Regions from separate parts of the Rhizobium sp. BK275 genome, predicted to be linked through region 3. Evidence: predicted binding sites of a transcription regulator. Region 3 holds the regulator's gene; each other region holds the start of a gene.
The links. Region 3 encodes LexA, which represses DNA repair genes until DNA is damaged. Its sites were predicted from a motif close to TGTTCNNNNTGTGTTCNG; they were not measured.
Positions count from the first base shown of each region.

Region 1: a site for LexA is predicted at 1,085-1,102, ahead of recA (recombinase RecA). Genes of this name have one in related genera too.
Region 2: a site for LexA is predicted at 1,224-1,241, ahead of FHT82_RS11825 (DUF5680 domain-containing protein). Genes of this name have one in related genera too.
Region 4: a site for LexA is predicted at 1,781-1,798, ahead of FHT82_RS05950 (fibrinogen-binding protein). Genes of this name have one in related genera too.

Region 1 covers NZ_JACHZL010000007.1:299,020-302,106, forward strand. The annotation lists gene FHT82_RS22650 (pseudouridine-5'-phosphate glycosidase) at 1-24, opposite strand, end outside; gene FHT82_RS22655 (carbohydrate kinase family protein) at 55-999, opposite strand; gene recA (recombinase RecA) at 1,229-2,317, shown strand; gene alaS (alanine--tRNA ligase) at 2,474-3,087, shown strand, end outside.
Region 2 covers NZ_JACHZL010000003.1:388,390-391,476, forward strand. The annotation lists gene dnaE (DNA polymerase III subunit alpha) at 1-989, opposite strand, end outside; gene FHT82_RS11825 (DUF5680 domain-containing protein) at 1,302-1,763, shown strand; gene FHT82_RS11830 (ABC transporter ATP-binding protein) at 1,767-2,450, opposite strand; gene FHT82_RS11835 (lipoprotein-releasing ABC transporter permease subunit) at 2,506-3,087, opposite strand, start outside.
Region 3 covers NZ_JACHZL010000003.1:111,624-114,710, reverse strand. The annotation lists gene FHT82_RS10380 (ComEC/Rec2 family competence protein) at 1-1,320, shown strand, start outside; gene lexA (transcriptional repressor LexA) at 1,301-2,023, opposite strand; gene FHT82_RS10370 (VOC family protein) at 2,219-3,087, shown strand, end outside.
Region 4 covers NZ_JACHZL010000002.1:11,112-14,198, forward strand. The annotation lists gene FHT82_RS05945 (hypothetical protein) at 1-648, opposite strand, end outside; gene FHT82_RS05950 (fibrinogen-binding protein) at 785-1,768, opposite strand; gene FHT82_RS05955 (response regulator transcription factor) at 2,639-3,087, shown strand, end outside.

The sequences.
Region 1 (3,087 bases), on a different contig from region 3:
CAGGGGCGAGAAGGGTTTGGTCATGATCCGTATCCGTTTATCGATTTAGCGGCTTCAATGCAGAATTCTCGCCGCCGGGACAAGCGAAAGCATGTCGCGGAGCAGTTCCGGCGAAAGATTTTCGTTGACGGCATGCGATGACTGGACGGTCAACGCTGCCGCCGCCGCGCCATGACGGACCGCTTCTTCGAGCGGGAGGCCACGCATGAGCGCAGAGAGCGTGCCGGCTGCCAGCGAATCTCCCGCGCCGGTGACATCGGCGACAATGTCCGAAATGGGCGGCTGAAGGACAAACGCACGTCCATCCTTGAAGGCGACGAGTTCGCGCTGGCCGCGGGTGACGACCGCACCGCTAATGCCGATGTCACCGAGCAGGGACGGCCAGGCGGTCGCGTCTTCCGGACGGTCGCCGACAAGGGCCGCGGCCTCGGCCTCATTGAGGAAGAGATAGTCGATGCCATCGAGGCAGGGCAGGAGGCGCACGACCTTGGCCGGCGAAATGGCGATTGCCGCGACCGGCTTGCCGAGTGCCTTTGCCTTTGCGACGATCGCCACTGCCGTTTCCTCCGGCAGGTTGGCATCGAAGAGGATGAAATCGGTGGCAGCAAAGGCATCACGCACCCAGCGGATCGAGAGCCGCCGCGGCGCGAAGAAGCGGTAGAGCTCCATATCCGCCAGCGCGATGACGAGATTGCCGTCCTTCTCGATGATCGCCGTATAGCTCGGCGTCTTGCGGTCGAGAAAGACGAAGGGGCGGTCGTCTATCCCCGCGAAGTCGGCCGCCTCGCTCACCATCTCGCCGATCGGGTCACCGCCGCGTGGCGAAATCATCGTTACATCGAAGCCGAGCCGGGCGAGATTACGCGCCGCATTGAAGCCGCCGCCGCCCGGTTCCTCGAACCATGTTCCGGGGTTGCTGGCACCGGGCGCCGTCTCTCCGGCAATGCGGCCGCGGCGATCGATATGGGCGCCACCGAGAACGAGAATCTTGCGGCTCATTTCTGCACTCCGGAAGCGAATCGAAAGGTGGGCAAAGTGGCCACATTCGCGGGCCGACGCGCACTAAGCCGTTGCTTTGCATCGATAAAACAAAAATAGAACACAGGCCGTTTTACCTTTTTCTTTCAATTATTTGCAACCCCATTGCGAAATAAGAACAAATAGGGTACAAACTTCCCATCAGCGGCGACATTGCTTGAGCAGCGTCAATAACCTAAAGGTGGATCGAATGTCTCAGAATTCATTGCGGCTCGTAGAGGACAAATCGGTGGACAAAAGCAAGGCGCTCGAAGCGGCACTCTCACAGATCGAGCGGTCGTTCGGCAAGGGCTCGATCATGAAACTCGGCTCGAACGAGAACATCGTCGAGATCGAAACGGTTTCCACGGGTTCTCTCAGCCTCGATATCGCTCTCGGCATTGGCGGTCTGCCGAAGGGTCGTATCATCGAGATCTATGGTCCCGAAAGCTCCGGCAAGACGACACTCGCTCTGCAGACCATTGCCGAAGCCCAGAAGAAGGGCGGTATCTGCGCCTTCGTTGACGCCGAACACGCTCTCGATCCGGTCTATGCCCGCAAGCTCGGCGTCGACCTGCAGAACCTTTTGATCTCCCAGCCCGACACCGGCGAACAGGCGCTTGAAATCACCGATACGCTGGTGCGCTCCGGCGCCATCGACGTCCTCGTCGTCGACTCGGTTGCAGCGCTGACGCCGCGCGCCGAAATCGAAGGTGAAATGGGCGACAACCTGCCGGGCATGCAGGCCCGTCTGATGAGCCAGGCGCTTCGCAAGCTGACGGCTTCGATCTCCAAGTCGAATACGATGGTGATCTTCATCAACCAGATCCGCATGAAGATCGGCGTCATGTTCGGTTCGCCGGAAACGACGACGGGCGGTAACGCGCTCAAGTTCTATGCTTCCGTCCGCCTCGACATCCGCCGCATCGGCCAGGTCAAGGAACGCGAAGAGGTGATCGGCAACCAGACGCGCGTCAAGGTCGTCAAGAACAAGATGGCACCTCCCTTCAAGCAGGTCGAATTCGACATTATGTATGGCGAAGGCGTCTCCAAGACCGGCGAACTCATCGACCTCGGCGTCAAGGCCGGTATCGTCGAGAAATCCGGCGCCTGGTTCTCCTATAACAGCCAGCGCCTGGGCCAGGGCCGCGAGAACGCCAAGATCTTCCTGCGCGACAATCCGGATCTCGCCCGCGAGATCGAAACCGCGCTGCGCCAGAATGCCGGTCTGATCGCCGATCGCTTCCTGCAGAACGGCGGCCCTGACGCCGGTGACGATGCGGGTGATGGCGATATGTAATTTTCGCCTCTACCGTTGAAGCAGATTTCCTGCCGGCCGCATTCCCCAACGAGAATGCGGCCGGTTTTGTTTGTTTGCTGGACAGTGGCTAGGTCGAACGATAAAAGCCGATGGATTTAATTTTACCTGCCTGCAGGCAGCATCGAAGGGCATGAAATGAGCGGTGTAAACGATATCCGGTCGACCTTCCTCGACTACTTCAAGAAGAACGGCCACGAGATCGTTCCATCGAGCCCGCTCGTGCCGCGCAATGATCCGACGCTGATGTTCACCAATGCCGGCATGGTGCAGTTCAAGAACGTCTTCACCGGCCTCGAAAAGCGTCCCTATTCGACCGCAACCACCTCGCAGAAATGCGTGCGCGCCGGCGGCAAGCACAACGACCTCGACAATGTCGGCTATACTGCGCGTCACCTGACCTTCTTCGAAATGCTCGGCAACTTCTCCTTCGGCGACTATTTCAAGGAGAATGCGATCGAGCTTGCCTGGAAACTCGTCACCGAAGGTTTCGACCTGCCGAAGAGCCGGCTGCTGGTCACGGTCTATTCCGAAGACGAGGAAGCAGCGTCGCTCTGGAAGAAGATCGCCGGTTTCTCGGACGACAAGATCATCCGCATCCCGACCTCTGACAATTTCTGGCAGATGGGCGATACCGGTCCTTGCGGCCCGTGCTCGGAAATCTTCATCGACCAGGGTGAGAATGTCTGGGGCGGCCCTCCCGGTTCGCCGGAAGAAGATGGCGACCGGTTCCTGGAATTCTGGAACCTCGT
Region 2 (3,087 bases), 280 kb from region 3:
AGGCGCATGTCGAGCCCCTCCTCCGCCTGCCGGCGAAGTTCGAGCGACTCTGCGCGCTCTGCCTCCTCTGGATCATCGGTCGCACCGGTGAAGCGCGGCAGGATCGGCTTGCGGGTCTTCAGCACGAAGGAGCAGCGCCGGGCGATCTCGACGGTATTTTCCAACGCCTCCGGGAGATCAGCGAAGAGCTTTTCCATCTCCGCGCGGCTCTTCAGGTAGTGATCCGGCGAGAGACGGAAACGGCTGTCGTCGGAGACGATGGCGTTATGGGCAACCGCCATCAGCGCGTCGTGTGCGTCGTAATCGTCACGGGTCGGGAAGAAGGCCTCATTGGTCGCGACCAGCGGCAGATCATGCTTGTAAGCAAGGCCGATGACCTTCTGTTCGTGCCGCTTGTCATAAGTGCCGTGCCGCTGCAGTTCGACATAAAGCCGGTCCCCGAAGATGCGCTTCAGCGTCAGCAGCCGTGTTTCCGCCGCGGCGGCATGACCGTCCTTGAGTGGCATGTCGACCGGGCCGGTCGCGGCACCCGTCAGGGCGATCAGCCCTTCCGTGCCGATCTCATCCAGCCAGGAGGAACGGATATGGATGGTCGAGTTGCCCTCGCCACCGAGATAGGCGCGGCTGACGAGATCGACCAGCCGTTCGTAGCCTGCGTCGGTGGCGGACAGAAGCACGATGGAGGGCAGCTTGACCAGCGCCTGCTGGCCGCCCCGCTTCTCGGTTTCGAGACCGTCTTCCATATCGATCGACACCTGGCAGCCGATGATCGGCTGCAGCCCCTCATCCATCGCTTTCTGGGAGAACTCCAGTGCAACGAAGAGATTGTTGGTATCGGTAATGGCAATCGCCGGCTGGCTGTCGCCCGACGCCTTGTAGAGGATCTTTTTGAGGGGCAGCGCGCCTTCGAGCAGCGAATAGGCAGAGTGAACCCTCAGATGGACGAAGCCCGGTTTTCCGCCGATCGCACCCTGTTCCGCATCCGCCATGACATGCCCTTCCAACTGCCTCAATGAAGAGTGCGCATTGTCGGCATTGAAGGCGATTCTGTCCAGAAAAAGTCCCGCTGCGGGATCGCACGGCTGCCATGCGATCCCCTGAATTCTTACATTGCCATGACGATCAGCGAGAAGCTGGCAATGAACATTGCGATGGAGGTGAATGCTGCGATATCACGGATCATGTCAGTCATTTGGCTCTCCTTTGCTCTTATGTTTTTACTTTGTTCCATGTATGTTCTATTGTCAACAGGATTACCCCCCGTTTCCGCAGGACATGGTTAACATCGGAGCATCTGGGCGATGGACACGCAGGAACTCAACGGCTTCATCGTCGAAGCCAAATCGCAGACCTATGTCGCCGGAGCGAAGGCGCAACCGTCCTACCGGATCGGCGCCCATGACATCGGCTACAAGCGCGGCATCTGGCGCTATCTCGACAGCTATTTCGGCGGCATGGATTTCGCAGGTCAGGAGGTGGTGTGGCTGGAAGAAAAGCCGGTCTGGGCGATGAACTACTTTGGGCGGATCATCGAGCCCGGGATCATCGACGGGACTGTCGCAGGCACCATCATCAGCGCGGCGCTGTCACAGCTCTACAAGCAGGGCCGCTTCCTCGGAGGCATGATCTTCGATCATTCGCTGGGGCGTTATGTCGATACGAGCGAAGGCGACTGCACGCATTTCCGTGGTCACGAATTCATTCTCGTGGATGGTCAAAAGGCCTATGAACTCGATTATCGCGGCGGGCTGATTATCCCCTGATAATCAGAAATCCACGACCTTGCCGTCTGATATCGTCACGCGCCGGTCCATGCGCCGGGCAAGCTCGTGATTATGTGTGGCGATCAGCGCGGCAAGACCGGACTGGCGCACCAGGGCCTCCAGAGCGTCGAAGACATAGCTGGCGGTTTCAGGGTCGAGATTGCCGGTCGGCTCGTCGGCCAGAAGCAGGCTCGGTGCATTGGCAACGGCGCGAGCGATTGCCACACGCTGCTGCTCGCCGCCGGAAAGCTCGCCCGGGCGATGCGTACCGCGGTGGCCGATGCGCATATAATCCAGAAGCATCTTTGCCCGCTCGCTCGCTTCCTTCCATGAGAGGCCGGCGATGAGCTGCGGCATCATGATGTTCTCCTGCGCCGAGAATTCCGGCAGCAGGTGATGGAACTGATAAACAAAGCCGATCTCACCGCGGCGGATGGCCGTGCGCTTGTCATCGGAGAGGCCGTCACAGGGGCGACCGTTGACCGTCACCTCGCCGCCATCAGGATGTTCGAGCAGGCCTGCAACATGCAAAAGCGTCGACTTGCCGGTGCCCGATGGAGCCACCAGCGCCACCATTTCACCGCTCGTCAGCGAGAAATCGGCGCCCTTGAGGATGGTCAGCAGCGTTTCGCCCTGCCCGTAATGGCGCTCGACGCCCGAAAGCTTGAGAACGACGTTGCGTTTCATGAATGCGGCATTCCTTGGATTTGGCCTTGGATCATGCATGACCTTGGATCCCGGCCTATTCGTAACGGAGGGCCTGGACGGGGTCGAGGCGGGAGGCGCGCCAGGCGGGGAAGATCGTCGCGATGAAGGAGAGCGTCAGCGCCATGATGACGACGGAAACCGTTTCGCTCACATCCATTTCCGCCGGCAACTGGCTCAGGAAATAGAGCTGCGGATCGAAGAGCACCGTGCCCGACACCCAGGAGAAGAACTGGCGGATGGACTCGATGTTGATGCAGACGAACACGCCGAGCAGCACGCCGGCGATCGTGCCGACAATACCTATCGCAGCCCCCGTCATGAAGAAGATGCGCATGATGGCGCCGGAGCTTGCGCCCATGGTGCGCAGGATCGCGATATCGCTGCCCTTGTCCTTCACCAGCATGATGAGGCCGGAGATGATGTTGAGCGCGGCGACGAGCACGATCAGCGTCAGGATCATGAACATGACATTGCGCTCGACCTGCAGGGCGGAGAAGAAGGTCTGGTTGCGCTGGCGCCAATCGGTGATTAGGATCTGCCGGCCGGCCGCCTCCTCGACCTTGGGTCTCAGATTATCGATGTCGTCAGGGTTGTTGACGAAGAGTTCGATCGACTG
Region 3 (3,087 bases):
CTGATCTCGGGTTTTGCCGTCTCCGCCGAACGCGCTTTCATCATGATGGCGATCATGCTGGTTGCCGTCTTCTTTGACCGGCCGTCGATCAGCCTCAGAAACGTGGCGCTGTCCGCGCTCGTGATCCTCGCAGCCTCGCCGTCAGAGGTGCTGGGACCGAGCTTCCAGATGTCCTTTGCCGCAACGCTTGCCCTGGTCGCCGGTTACGACCTCTGGAAGGGCCGGCCGATGCGGGAGAATGCCTTTGCCAAGTTGCCGATCATGAAACCCCTCTTCATGATTGGCGGCTTCTTCGGCGGCATTTTCCTGACCTCGTTGATCGGCGGTTTCTCGACCGCGTTGTTTTCGATCGAGCATTTTCACCGGTTGACTGCCTACGGCCTGCCGGCAAATCTCGCGGCCATGCCGGTCATTTCCTTCATCGTCATGCCGGCCGGTATGCTGGCGATGCTGCTGATGCCCTTTGGCCTCGATGGCCCGGTGTGGCAGGTCGCAGGCTTCGGGCTCGATCTGGTGATAAAAATCGCAAAGACGGTATCGAGCTGGGGTGGCAATATCGATGTGGGCCGTTTGCCCGGCTGGTACTTCCCGACAGCCGTCTTCGGGTTTCTGCTGCTGACCCTGCTCAGAACCAGACTGCGGCACGTCGGAACGGCAATCGTTGCGGTTTCCACGCTTGCCGTCGCGTTGCTTCCGATCGAGGCGATGCCCGACATCACCATCGCCGAAGATGGCGGCCTGGTCGCTGTTGTCGATGGAGAGGCAATAGCTTCGAACCGCGAAAAGCCGCCTGCCTTCATCTTCGAACAATGGCAGCGGGCGCTTGCCATGGAAGAACATCGAAAGCCGGTCATGCTCCAGGCTGTCAATGTCCCCACTGCGCCTGAAGGTAAACGGCTGCAGCTATCACGGGATCAGCAGGACGAAGCCAGAGCAGCGATAAGACATGCCGCCGCGAGCTTGCCATCGCGCTTCTCCTGCCAGAAGGGCGCCTGGTGCACTGCCTTGCTCCGAAATGGAAAGAAACTGACGGTCATCGACAATGCAGCCTATCTCGGGCCGGCCTGCGATACGGCCGATATCGTCGTTACCCCTGTCCGTTTGCGGTTTGACCATTGTCGTTCCGGCGCATTGCTCTTTACTGGCGAGACACTACGCAGAACAGGCTCCGTCGAACTTCGTTTTACCGATAAGGGGATTGAGATCACAACTGCATTCGACACGTTGCGGCGGCCCTGGATGCGCCACCGTGCCTATGACTGGCGCAGCGACAGTTTCGCAGACGCCAGTACGTCACCGGTCAGTGATAGCGGCGAATGAGGCCGACGAGCTTGCCCTGGACCTTGACGCGATCCGGCGGGAAAATGCGGGTCTCATAAGCGGGGTTTGCTGCCTCGAGTGCAATCGATGCGCCCTTGCGGCGAAAACGCTTGAGCGTCGCTTCCTCCTCGTCGACGAGTGCCACCACAATATCACCGGGATTGGCGGTGCTGCCGTTGCGGATGATGACCGTGTCGCCATCGAAGATGCCGGCTTCGATCATCGAGTCGCCGCGAACCTCGAGTGCATAATGCTCACCCGAGCCCAGCATGTCGGCGGGAACGTTGATGTCGTGCGTATTGTTCTGGATTGCCGAGATCGGTACACCGGCGGCGATGCGCCCCATGACCGGCACAGAAATCGAATTGCCGTTGTCGGCAGCAGGTGCAGACTTTGCCGGAGCGGGAGCCGCCGGCTGAGGCTTGCCGAGGCTGCCCTCGATGACGCTCGGCGAAAAGCCGCGCCGAGGCTGCAGGCTCGGGCTGTAGGCTTCCGGCAACTTGATGACTTCGAGCGCGCGTGCCCGGTTCGGAAGCCGGCGAATGAAGCCGCGTTCTTCGAGCGCTGTGATCAGCCGGTGGATGCCGGATTTTGAGGCCAGATCCAGGGCATCCTTCATCTCGTCGAAAGACGGCGGAACGCCTGACTCCTTCATCCTTTCATGAATGAAAAGAAGAAGTTCCTGTTGTTTGCGCGTGAGCATGGCGTATACCCCAGTCTTGAAACAAATCCAGAACAGACACTATATGTTCCATATGTGTTCCGCAAGTGGCTAAATTTTCGTAAAACTTCTGTTCATTCTGCTGAGAATTTTATTTTTATCGCGGGAAAGCCTGCCCGGCCTTGCTTCGTAACGCCTGCTGAAGCACATCATCCTGGCAATGCTGGAGAGTAGCCGATGACCCAGGACATGCTTCCGATCGATCATCTCGTTTTGCCGGTTACCGATATCGATCTTGCCCGCGAAAGGCTGGGCAAGCTTGGTTTCACCGTAGCCCCTGATGCCCGCCATCCCTTCGGCACGGAAAATGCCTGCGTTTTCTTTACTGACAAAACCTATCTTGAGCCATTGGGTGTCGCGAGTGTGGAGGAGAGCGAGGAGACGGCGCGTGAGGGCAATGTCTTCACCGCCCGCAATCAGGCTTTCCGCTTCCGCTGCGGCAGCGAGGGACTGTCCGCCATCGCCTTTGCGACAGCGGATGCGAAGCGCGAACATGCTCGATTCGTAAAGGGCGGCATCAGCGCTGGCTCTGTGCTGCAGTTCGAACGTCCCGTGAAAATGCCCGATGGTGCAGAAAGTGTTGCCGGCTTCCGGCTCGCCTTCGCTGGCGACCTGCGGGCACCGGATTTCTTTCTCTTCGCTGTCGAGCGCATCAACCCGCTTCCGGCCGACCGCGGCGCGCTGGAGACCCATGCCAATGGCGTGACGGGCATTGCCGAGATCGCGCTCGCGGCCCCCGAGCCGACAGCTTTCGGCGAGTTCGTTCGCGCGGCGGCAAAAGCCGCTTCTGCCGATGTCACGAGTTTCGGGCTGGAGGTGCCGACCGGAAACGCAAAGATCAGCCTGATGATCCCAGAGGGGCTGGAGGCCTATTTCGATTTGAGCACGCCGGATAGCGATCGCGGCCTGCGCGGCCGGGCGATCCTCTTTGCGGTTGCCGATCTGGCCGTGACAGAAGCGCATTTGGCTGCTAACGGGGTGACCTATACACGCAAGGGAAACCGTATTCTTGTGAAGTCCGTGCCCGGTCAGGGTGCGCTCTTTGC
Region 4 (3,087 bases), on a different contig from region 3:
TTCGCCCGTTCCGACCGACGTCTGGCCGGAATCCTTCACCGCCCGGATATAGGCCTCCATATCATCGGCGATTTGCTTGACACCCTCGAAGCTGTCGGTCCGTTGCAGGCTGGCAAAGGGAGTGAAGATTTCTGTCCGAGTGCTGAACTCGGCCAGTCGTTCGGTGACGAAGCTCGTATCGCGTGGGGCATGGTTGCCATCCGTCATGTCGAGATAATCGTCGTCAAAGAGAACGTTGATCTGCGTGGCATATCCGATCGCCGATCCGGGACCATTGAAAACGTCCAGCTTTTCCTCGGCCTCGACATCAATGTCCTGCGGGCTGCCGAACCTGGGCAAGGGCACGTCGCGATGGGCGATTTCGGAGAGCTTCTCGATGCTTTCCTCGAAGGGGCGGCCGAACCGGCGGGCCCCGCCATAGACGATCTCATAGCTGACGCTTCTGTAGTTGACGTCGGGATCGTAGTCTTTGAGCACGAGATCGGAGGCGAAGGTGGGTGTGGCGGCGACCAGATCGTCAAGCGCCGGATCATTTTCGGCAGGGCCTGTACCCTCCGTCAGTTCTGCGCGCAGCCTCATCTCCTCGGTCGTCGTTTCGAATATGCCGATGAAATGGGCGATGATCTCTGAGAATTTCTCAATTTGCATTGCCTTGGCCCTCCCTATCGAAGAGACGACCTGCCGTGCGGCACCCTTCTGTCGGAGCCGCGCTGTTCGTCAATTCGCACGCAAGCATTCAAACTGCACCGGCCGAAGCCGGTGCAGCCCTTTCTTGTCTTGGAGGTTAGTTTCCGCTGGTATCTTCGCCGACGTCGGAGACATGCGAGTTGCCGCCAATGACGCTGGAGTTCACAGCATTGCTGAGCATGTTCGCGCCCTGGACGAGTTCCAGATGGAAGCCCGAGTTGGCGAGGATTGCGGAAGCATCTGCCGTCGAAGTGCCTGCGACGTCGTCGCCCGCCGTGAGGTCCCAGCCCTTGCTGTCCATGTCGACACCGTCAGCACCATGGGCAGTGCCGGCATCCGCACTCAGGTGGTTCTGAGCATCGCTGTTGTTCTGCGCGATGTTCCAGGCCTGATCCTGGTCTGCGAGGTGGTTTGCCTGGACAGTGCTGAACGCGGAGTCGGCGCCTCCGCCGGACAGTGAACCGTTGAGGATATTGTCGATATTGAGGGTGAAGGAGAAGTCATCCCCGATGTCAAAGGTGAGATCATGGCCGGCAACGCCGAGGTTTCCGAAGTCCCTGACATCATCGATGACGGCAAAATCAGTATCCGTCTTGTTGAAGCTGTCACTGGTGTTGAGGCTGTCGGTGGTCGTCTTGGTGTCGGTATCCGTGATCGTCTTGATGTCGGTGTCGATATCCGTCTTCGTGTCGTTGTCGCTGATCGTTGTCGTATCGTTATCGCTGTAAGACTTGGAATCGTAGCTCCAGTCGTAGTCCGACTTCGTGGTGGTGGTTGTGTCATTGTCGTTGATAGTGGTCGTCTTGGTGTTCGTGTCGTCGTCGGACTTGTAGGACCAGTCGTATTCGTTGTCGCGGTTGTCGCCGTTGTCGGTCTTCACGTCGACGTCAGCCTTCACGTTGATATCTGTGCTGTTGTCAGTGTTGTCGCGATTGTCGCCGTTAGCGATTCCGCCGACGTAACCCGTTGAATCGTCATCGATTTCTGTCGAGTTAATGGCGCTGGAAAGGCCGTCGGCCAAGGCGCCCACCTTCACGGTGTCGTCGTCGGAGCCCTGACCGGGCTTCGGATCATAGGGCATTTCAATTCCTCCAGGAAAAAAACCGGAGCAGCTTTCGAAATCCCTCTCATCTCAAATGGGATTTTGCTCGCGCTTGCTCCGAGCGTTAACATCGGCAGATGTACTCGATACCTTGTCACCTGCAGTTTCATCGCGATTTGTTGGCCAAATTCTGTATTGGGATCGTGCCTATTCAGTACAAAGACGCACAAATCCATCCCCGGACTCGATGTGAGCGCGAGCAATGCAGTCGAACTTCTTTTTGAGTCCCCTCGAAAGAAGACCAAGTATCAAAAACACATGCCGATACTTGATTTTCACGTCGCCGCTTTGGCGACCATCAGAGATTGATGGAAAAAAATGGGTCCCGATAGATATCAATTCGGGCTAAGGCATCTGAAGCCGGTTCATTACTCCAGCTAAGCCAGTGCCGGATCGCTGGCCCGGCGAAAAGCCATGTGCGTATTCGGGACAGCGTCCCCTACCTCGGAATCGGGCGGGTTTGACTGATTGGGATAATGCGAAGTTAAGCTCGAAAGGTTCTCCGTCTTATTTTGAAATATCGTCTGCCCATTACCGCTTTGCTTTCGTATGTCTCGAACTAATACATGGTGCTTTATACCGTGATCTAGTTGAAATACCGCCCGCTAGTATGTTTCTTGTCCGAAATGCAACCATAAAGTGGCAAAAATAAATATAACTTCGTGGCAACTAACCCATTTGGGCCATTTCTTTCCTTTGAAATCCATATTACCATAATTAAGAAATGCCTAAAAGATAAGGCGGTCACATGCCTAGGGGCAATGTTCGTCGGCATGTAATACCCGCCATCGCGCCAATGGGAGTAGATGCTCCGAGTTTGAGTATAGTGTAGCGCTAGGGGAGGCGTATATGTTCATGGTTGGGTCGGAAGTGGGAGATTCGGATCAGGCAAGAAGACTGGGTCCGAATGGAGAAACAATTCTGGTAATCGCCAAGGCGGACTTGTTCTCCGAATGCATGGTTGAAGCACTGGCGAAGAAATTCCCGAATTTCGATGTCATAAGCATACAGAGCGCGCAGTCCATATCCGAGAAGGATATTCACGACATGCGGCTTGTCCTGTTCTATCATGTCGCCGGCGCCGAGCTGCACGATGCGATGCAGACCGTTCGAGAAAACCGTCCGGACGCATCCATCGGCCTTGTCGTTGAAGCCATCGACATGATGGAGCCCTATATCAGCCGCCTTGTCGAGGCGCGCGTCATCGATGGCGTCCTGCCGCTCAATCTGCGCCTGGACGTTTTCATGGCGGCAATCGATCTGCTGATGAAGGGTGGCGAGCATTTTCCGTCCGCGCT